2 regions of the Rhodococcus sp. NPDC056960 genome follow, and region 2 is predicted to be linked to the other one. Evidence: riboswitches for the same ligand, from Rfam matches in the RefSeq annotation. Region 2 holds a riboswitch; the other holds the start of a gene.
What was found. A riboswitch is a leader RNA that binds a small molecule or an ion and turns the genes downstream of it on or off. The one in region 2 is predicted to bind S-adenosylmethionine.
Positions count from the first base shown of each region.

Region 1: it holds a riboswitch for S-adenosylmethionine, as region 2 does, so the genes downstream of both, ACFTWF_RS18600 (aminotransferase class V-fold PLP-dependent enzyme) here and ACFTWF_RS06745 (putative leader peptide) in region 2, are expected to answer to the same signal.

Region 1 is NZ_JBHURF010000011.1:29,428-33,750, forward strand. It holds gene ACFTWF_RS18595 (purine-cytosine permease family protein) at 1-1,376, opposite strand, end outside; SAM riboswitch class IV at 2,106-2,220, shown strand; gene ACFTWF_RS18600 (aminotransferase class V-fold PLP-dependent enzyme) at 2,272-3,567, shown strand; gene ACFTWF_RS18605 (putative leader peptide) at 3,596-3,664, shown strand; gene ACFTWF_RS18610 (hypothetical protein) at 3,714-4,323, shown strand, end outside.
Region 2 is NZ_JBHURF010000003.1:319,736-324,058, forward strand. It holds gene ACFTWF_RS06735 (HAD-IIA family hydrolase) at 1-585, opposite strand, end outside; gene ACFTWF_RS06740 (sulfite exporter TauE/SafE family protein) at 662-1,429, opposite strand; SAM riboswitch class I at 1,641-1,737, shown strand; gene ACFTWF_RS06745 (putative leader peptide) at 1,745-1,819, shown strand; gene ACFTWF_RS06750 (amino acid ABC transporter permease) at 2,049-2,957, shown strand; gene ACFTWF_RS06755 (amino acid ABC transporter ATP-binding protein) at 2,954-3,736, shown strand; gene ACFTWF_RS06760 (ABC transporter substrate-binding protein) at 3,788-4,323, shown strand, end outside.

The DNA.
Region 1 (4,323 bases), on a different contig from region 2:
ACACCGTGCGCGATGTCGGCAAGGGGCCCCGAGTACAGCGACGTGTCGACGGCGAGAACGCCGAACAGGGATCCGGCCGCCCAGGGGATGACGGCGCGCAGGTTCCATCCGCCGGTGAACCAGTACCGCCCACCCCTATGGCCGAGGTTGAAGACCTGGAGGTCGACGGGGTCGTACCGACCTCGCCGCGCCACCAGGAACCCGGCTACGTTGATCGCCACCCAGGGTGCGGCGAAACCGTTGAGCACCAACGTCATCGCGGTGATGGAATCCACGGCGTCGACCACGAAGACGCCGATGTAGAGCAGTGCGACGGCGAGCGCCGACGTGATCAGGGTGGTGTGCACGCGTCGCAACCGGGGGATCAGCGCTTCCAGGTCGAGCCCGCTGGCGTAGACGTTGAGGACGCCCTGCCCGAGGCCGCCCGCCAGGGCGACGAGGACGATCGGCAGCACGTACCAGCCGGGCGCCTCCGCGACGAGGTCGGCGACGTAGGAGTCGCTGAGGGTGGTGAACGTCGAGGCGGTGAACGACCCGAACGCCGCGGTGAGGAACAGTCCGAAGAAGATGCCGGCCATGGTCGCCGCGACAATGGAACGGTCGGAGAACCGGACGCGGGAGATCCGCCTGCTGTAATCGCCCAGGGTGGGGGCATACGACAGCGGGCCGCCGACGGCCAGCACCACGGCCAGGATCCAGGTGGGCCAGAATCCGCCGAGCAGATAGTCGCCGCCCCCGCCCGCGCCGTGGAAGTGCCCACCGAAGGCGAACACGCCGAGGAGCAGGAGCGCGGCGACGACGGGCAGCACGAACTTCTGGAGCGCGACCACCGTGCCGTGGCCGAACAGCGCGACGGCGACGATTTCGGCGGCGATGATGCCGTAGCCGAGCGCGAGCATGCCGTTGTCGATCGGGGTGCCGAGCAGCCGGTGCGCGGCGGCGATCAGCGCGTCACCCGAGGTCCACACGGCGATCGCCGCGTAGGCGAGGGCGAACAGCAGGGTGAGGCCGGAGCCGATCATCCGCCCGCTGACTCCGAAGTGCGCGCCACTGGACACGGTGTTGTTCGTGCCGGTGCGCGGGCCCAGGAGCGACAGCGGGGCGATGAGGAGGGTGCCGAGCCCGATGCCGACCGCGCTGGCCGCGACCGCGCTGCCGAAACCGAGACCGAATGTGATGGGGAGCCAGCCGAACACGATCACCGAGAACGCCAGATTGCCGCCGAAGAACACGGCGAGCATGTTGAGCGGTCGCGAATCGCGTTCCGATTCGGGGATGTACTCCACGCCGATCGTCTCGACGTGTCCGAAACGGTCCTCCGGTGGGGAGGGGGCGGTGTCGTCGAGGGGCGTCGTCGGGTCGAGATTCGTGGACACTGCGGACCTCACTTTCGGTGGCGGAGGTGACCGTCATCACGTCCTGATGGGTATCGAAGATATTCCAAACTGAAAATTCAGTCAAGACCGGCGAATGGCGTGCGACATCGGCGACGGTGCGGAGTTTGCGCAGCTGACGAGTTCGGGCTGGATATGAGTGTGACCATTCATCTCATGTATTTCTTCGTCATCGGAGTGCCCGTGTCTGCCGCCGACGTCAACCGTCGTTCCGCGAACCGGTCCCGGCTCGCCGCAGCCGGGAGGGCGCCCGGTTCATCTGGCACGGAGGGTGGGCGGTGCGCCGCACAACGTCGTGACGGAACTCGGCGCAGCGTTCGACGGCAGGGGGCAGGACCTCCGGCCGCTCGCGGTCGCGCTGTCTGGGCTGTCGGAGTCCGGTGCCGAATTACTCTACCGGGCAGTGGCTTTGGTGCACGACAGCCGGACGGTACTGGCGACGCGGTCCGAACAGTGTTCGGCGATCGAGGATTTCGGCGCCGACCTGGACGTGCTCGCGGATCGGCTCCGCAGCAGCGACCCCTCCGCCGTCCAGCCGTGGGATTCGAAACCGAAGGCGGACCCGAACAATCTGGACCTCAACCCGATTGCGAATCGGCTGGCCCCGCTCCTCGGGGTGACGCCTCGCCGACGCGAGTTCACCTCTGCGGCCCCGGGCCCTCCCGGCTTTCGGGTTGACAACTGCGCGCCGATCCTGCAATCTTCGAAACAGGTCACGAGTACCAGCGTCAAGCCCCGGCTAGCTGGTCGGCAACCCTCCACCGCGGCGGGGTGCTCCGGGTGACGACCAGGCTGAGGTTCACACCGAACCCGGCAAGCGCGGACTCTGAGAGGGCACCGACCCTGCGACGAGTCCCTGACTACGAGGGATGTCGTGATGACTGCTGTATTGACCGCCGACGTGTGTGTTGCCCCGCTGGCCCAGGTTTCGGGCTCCGACCTGCGGGTTCCGCTGGTGCAGGGGGGCGACTGCACCTACGTCAACTTCGACTACGCCGCCAGCGCCCCTGCCCTGGCGCAGGTCACCGACCGCATCGCGGCGCTGCTGCCCACCTATTCGAGCGTGCACCGCGGCGCCGGCTACGCGTCGCGGATCTCGACCGACTGCTACGAGAAGTCCCGCGACTCCGTTGCCCGGTTCGTCGGTGCGACCGACGACCAGGTGGTGGTGTTCACCCGCAACACGACCGACTCGCTGAATCTGCTCGCCGGATGCGTTCCCGGCAGCACCGTGGTCCTCGACATCGAACACCACGCGAATCTGTTGCCGTGGAAGGGCTCTCGCGTCGTGCGGGCTGCGGACACACTGACCGAGACCGTCCGGCTGCTCGTCGCGGAACTGTGCTCGAAGCCCACCGCCCTGCTCGCGGTGACGGGCGCTTCCAACGTCACCGGTGAAGTGCTGCCGATCGCGGCGCTCGCCGAGGTTGCACATCGTTGCGGTGCAAGGATTCTCGTCGACGCCGCGCAACTCGCGCCGCACCGCCGCATCGACCTCGCGGAATGCGGTGTCGACTATCTCGCGTTCTCCGGGCACAAGCTGTACGCCCCGTTCGGCGCGGGTGTGCTGGTGGGCCGCCGGGACTGGCTCGACGCCGCCGACCCCTACCTCGCGGGCGGCGGAGCGGTGCGCAACGTGACCGTCGAATCCACCCAGTGGGCGCCCGCCCCTGCCCGGCACGAGGCAGGCACCCCCAACGTGCTCGGTGCCGCGGCCCTCGCTGCCGCGTGCGACGCGCTGTCCGCGCTGGACTTCGGCACCGTGGCCGAACACGAGGCCGCGCTCACCGCCCGGCTCCACGACGGACTGGGCTGCGTCGACGGACTGGAGTTCCTGCGGCTGTGGTCGGACGCCCCCGACACGGTCGGAATCGTGACGTTCACGATCGACGGCTTCGAGCCGGGGGAGATCGCCGCCTACCTGTCCGCCGAGCACGGCATCGGAGTGCGCGACGGCCGCTTCTGCGCGCATCCGCTGCTGGGACGCCTCGGGCGGCCCGGCGGCGCCGTCCGGGTGAGTGTCGGGCTCGGCAGTTGCTCGGCAGACGTGGATCGGCTGGTCGAGGCCGTGCGCACCCTGGTCGCCGGTCGTCGGAACTGGGACTACGCCAAGGAGAGCGGACAGTGGAATCCGGTGCCGGAGACCCGGTTTTCGCGGGACGCGCTAGTATGACCCCATGGCATCGCAGGCTGGGAGCACAATGATTGCTCACTGGTGCCGTCGGCATGTCGATCTGTGCCGAACCGCCTCGGGTATGTGTTCGAGCTGACCGTTCTGCCGGCTCCGTTTCATTCACACGTCATTCCCGAGGAACCCCAATGTCTCGAGACAATGCCTTCGTTTCCCGTCCCCTTCGCGTCGCCGTCGAACTGACCGGATCGGGTCACCACCCGGCGGCCGAGGGCGCCGTGGGCACGCGGCCCGTCAACGGCGCCGACTACTGGGTGGACCTGACCGCCGATTCGACGGATCAGCTCGACCTCACATCGTTCCCGCCGAACGTCGTCCGGATCCGGGCGTCCGATCTGCGTGAGGCGCAGCAGCAACGCGCACGGATCCGCGCCGAACTCGTCGCGGACGGCCGGAACCCCGACGGCGTCACCGTCCTGGTGGACCTCGAGGTGCTCATCGCCACCGAAGCCCGTGCGGCGCGCAAGGAACTCGCCCTCCTCGACAGCGCGCTGGAGACCCCGCGTGAACCAGTGTCGCTGCAGTACATCGGAACTCCGGTGGGTCTGGCCGGGCTCATCGCCGACATCCAGGCGGCTGGCGTCGCCGACGGTGTGACGCTGCTGCCGCTGTCGCTGCCGAGGGTTCTGGAACAGCTCGTCGACGGCACCCTTCCGTGGCTGGAGGAACGTGGCCTCGTCACGTCCGCCGACGCCGTCGACGAAGCGCTGCGTCGCTTCGACCTGCCCCGCCGCGAGC
Region 2 (4,323 bases):
CATCAGCGTGTTCGCGGAGTGCGCGCCGATGGCGCGGAGCGCCGAGCGCATCATGAGCGCGTTCGGCTTGCCCACGTAGTACGGGTCGCGACCGGTGGCCCGGCTGATCAGTGCCGCAACGGATCCCGTGGCCGGAAGCGAACCCTCCCGTGAGGGTCCGGTGGGGTCGGGGTTGGTGGCGATGAAGCGAGCGCCCCTCTCCACCAGACGAATTGCGGTGGTGATGGCCTCGAACGAGTAGGTGCGGGTCTCGCCCAGAACCACGTAGTCGGGGTCGTTCTCGGTGAGGACGTACCCGATGTCGTGCAACGCGGTGGTGAGCCCCGATTCGCCCACGACGTACGCGCTGCCGCCCGGACGCTGGTTCGCGAGGAATGTCGCGGTGGCCAGCGCAGAAGTCCAGATCGATTCCTCGGGAATGTCCAGGCCGGTGCGGAGAAGTCGGGCGCGGAGATCGCGTGGCGTCCGGATCGAATTGTTGGTCAGGACGATGAAGGGGGTGCCGGATTCGCGGAGTTCGGCCAGGAACAGGTCGGCTCCGGGAACCAGGTGCTCTTCGTGGACGAGGACGCCGTCCATGTCCATCAGGTATGTCCAGCCCGGGTGCTCTACTTCGTTGCTCACCGACCCAGTATGAGGGAGCGGGAGGAGGCATGCGCGACTATGCGAGCAGCCGGAACAGTCCGATGAGGCCGACGACGACGATGGTTCCCCGTAGCGCGGTCGGCGACAGCCGGCGACCGTAACGGGCGCCGAGGACACCGCCGAGCAGCGAGCCGACCGCGATGAGGCCGGCGGCCGCCCAGCTGATCCGGTCGAAGGCCACGAGCGTGTACGCGGTCGCGGCCACGACGTTGACGATCAGCGACAGCAGGTTCTTCGCGCCGTTCATCCGCTGCAGGCTCTCGGGCAGGATCGCGCCCATCACCCCCATCAGGAGGATGCCCTGCGCGGCGGTGAAGTATCCGCCGTACACGCCCACGGCGAACGTGCCCGCAGTGAGCAGGCCGAGGCGCGTCGCGCTCAGGCCCGCCTCGTGGCTGCCCCGCTGCTTGGCCCACGCCTGGATCCTCGGTTGCAGCACCACCAGGATCAGGGCGAGGATCAGCAGCACCGGGACGACGAGTTCGAACACCGTCTCGGGTAGATGCAGCAGCAACCACGAGCCGAGAATTGCACCGGTCAGCGACGCCGGGATCTGCCATCGCAGCCGCGGTCCCTGCCCGGCCAGCTCTCGCCGGTATCCCCACGTGCCGGACACGCCGCCGGCCACCAGACCGATGGCGTTCGACATCGTCGCCGTCACCGGGGGGAACCCGAAGGCGACCAGGGTGGGGAAGGTGATGAGCGTGCCGCTGCCGACGATGGCGTTGATCGCGCCGGCGCCGACACCGGCTACCAGGATTGCGATGACTTCGAGTGGTGTCACCGAGGCGACGTTACAAGGGCCCGCGGCGGCCGGGCAGCCGGGTCGCACGACCGCGGCGATGCACCGCTCCGCGGCTGATTCAACCGCAATCCCCGGCAGATGTCAGCACTTCTGCGCACGGTGATTCTTGGTTCCTCCGAAACCATTTCCCCTGTGTTGCAGGGGAATACCTCGTGTTGACGGCGTGCGGGAAGGCGGCTAGTGTTCGCTTCAACCATCCAGAGCGACCGAGAGACCTGGCTCGTTGACGTCGCAGCAACCCTTCCGAATCTTTCGGGTGCGGGTGCTACCGCCGGGATCGATGGAAGGCAGCACATGAACTACCTCGCGCGCCCAGCATGGCGCAGACGGCACATCGACCTGTGCCGGACCACTTCCTGCCACTGTTGACGATCTCTCGCACCACGCTCACCAGGCGCGACGCCCGGTGAGCATCTGACGCGCGCCCGCAGAAGGCGGTAGACGCGCGCCTCGACTCGTCCCGCTCCAGGTGAAAGGCCGCCTCAGTGATGTCTGTTCCAAGTGGTGAGCGAACGTGAGCGCCCCCGTCCGGGCGCGATCGGCCGCACCCCTCGATTCCGCACCCTCCGGCGACGGTGACCGGCCCGAGGACGCGGCACTGGAAGTCGCGCGGAGGTGGCATCCGTGGCGGTGGGTCGTCAGCGTCGTCGTCCTGGTGCTGCTCGCGCAGTTCGTCCACGGTCTCGCCACCAACCCGGGGTGGGACTGGGCGACGTTCGCCAAGTACTTCACCGCCGGTTCCGTGCTGCAGGCGCTGTGGATGACGGTGAAGCTGACGCTGTGGGGGACGGTCCTCGGGTTCGCGCTCGGTGTGGTGCTGGCGGTCAGCCGCCTGTCGCACAACCCGGTACTGCAGGTGATCGCCTGGGTGTACATCTGGGCGTTCCGGTCGATCCCGCTGATCGTGCAGTTGCTGTTCTGGTTCAACATCACGTACCTGTATCAGACTCTGTCGCTGGGCATTCCGTTCGGACCCGGCTTCTTCACGTTCGAGGTCAACGGCGTCATCAGCGGCTTCACCGCCGCCGTTATCGGACTGGCCCTGCATCAGGCCGCGTATTCCGCCGAGATCATCCGCTCCGGCATCATCTCGGTGGACCACGGGCAGATCGAGGCGGCGCAATCGTTGGGCATACCCCGCCGGCGCCAGTTCTTCAAGATCGTTCTGCCCCAGGCCATGCGTGGCATCCTCCCGAACGCCGCGAACGAGGTGATCAGCCTGTTCAAGGGCACCTCGATCGTGTCGACGATGGCGATCGCCGAACTGTTCTACCAGGTACAGGTGATCTTCGGTAGGAACGGCCGCGTCGTGCCACTGCTGATGGTCGCGACGATCTGGTACATCATCCTGACCACGCTGTTGTCGATCGGCCAGTACTACGTCGAGCGGCACTATGCACGCGGATCGGCTCGGGCACTGCCACCGACCCCGTGGCAGAAGGTCACCCGGAAGTTCGCCGAGATCCGCGATGCCGGTGTCTCCGTACCGAGAGGTGCCACGAAATGACGGTCGACGCCCAGCCGGCGGAGTTCGCCGTGGAGGTGCGCGGAGTGCACAAGTCCTTCGGTGCACTCGACGTCCTGCAGGGCGTGGACCTGCTGGTCCGGAAGGGAGAGGTGACGGTGATCCTGGGCCCGTCGGGCTCCGGCAAGTCCACGCTGCTGCGCACCCTGAATCACCTGGAGAAGGTCGACCGGGGCACCATTCGCATCGACGGTGACCTGATCGGGTACCGGCGCAAGGGCGGCAAACTGCACGAACTGCGTGAGCGCGAGATCCTGAAGCAGCGGTCCCGGATCGGATTCGTGTTCCAGAACTTCAACCTGTTCCCGCATCTCACGGTGCTGGAGAACGTGATCGAGGCGCCGGTGTCGGCGCAGGGCCGTGACCGGGCCGCGGTCGAGGTGGAGGCGAAGGCACTCCTGGAGCGGGTCGGGGTGGGCGACAAGGCCCACGAGTACCCGCGACAACTGTCCGGCGGACAGCAGCAGCGGGTGGCGATCGCCCGGGCTCTCGCGCTGCGTCCGGCGGTGATCCTGTTCGACGAGCCCACCTCCGCGCTCGACCCCGAACTGGTCGGCGAGGTGCTGGCCGTCATCAAGCAACTGGCACGCGACGGCGCCACCCTCGTCATCGTCACCCACGAGGTGGGCTTCGCCCGCGAGGTCGCCGACACCGCCGTGTTCATGGACGCCGGCGTCGTCGTGGAACAGGGCCCGCCCGCACAGGTCATCGACAACCCGCAGCACGACCGCACCACGGCATTCCTCTCCCGAGTTCTCTGATTCACCACACCTGTTCCCCACACGATCGGTGTGGATCCCCGAAAGGCACACATGTCCACCGCACGGTTCCGTACGAAGATCCTGGCCTCGACCCTCACCACCGTCGCGCTGCTCGCCGCCGCGTGCGGGGGCGGCGACGTCGAGGACGAGGGATCGGGGCCGACCTCGGCCGCCGGCTACAACCTCACCGCCGACCAGAATCGCATCACCACCGACGAGGTCGACTCGATCGCCGCGAAGGTTCCCCAGCAGATCCGCGACCGCGGGACGCTCGTCGTGACGGGCAGCGCCGGTTCGGCCCCGCCCCTGCGGTTCTACGCCGACGACGACAAGACGCTCATCGGCACGGAGACCGACTTCGCGTACCTGATCGGTGACGTCCTCGGATTGAAGGTCGATCTGCAGGCCGCCGACTGGGCGCAGAACTTCGTCCGGATCGACTCGGGGGAGGCCGACGCCTTCATCTCCAACGTCACCGTTACGGAGGAGCGGAAGGAGAAGTACGACTTCTCGACGTACCGCCTCGACACGGTCGCGTTCGAGACGAAGAAGGGCAGCGGCATCCAGATCAAGGAGCCCAAGGACGT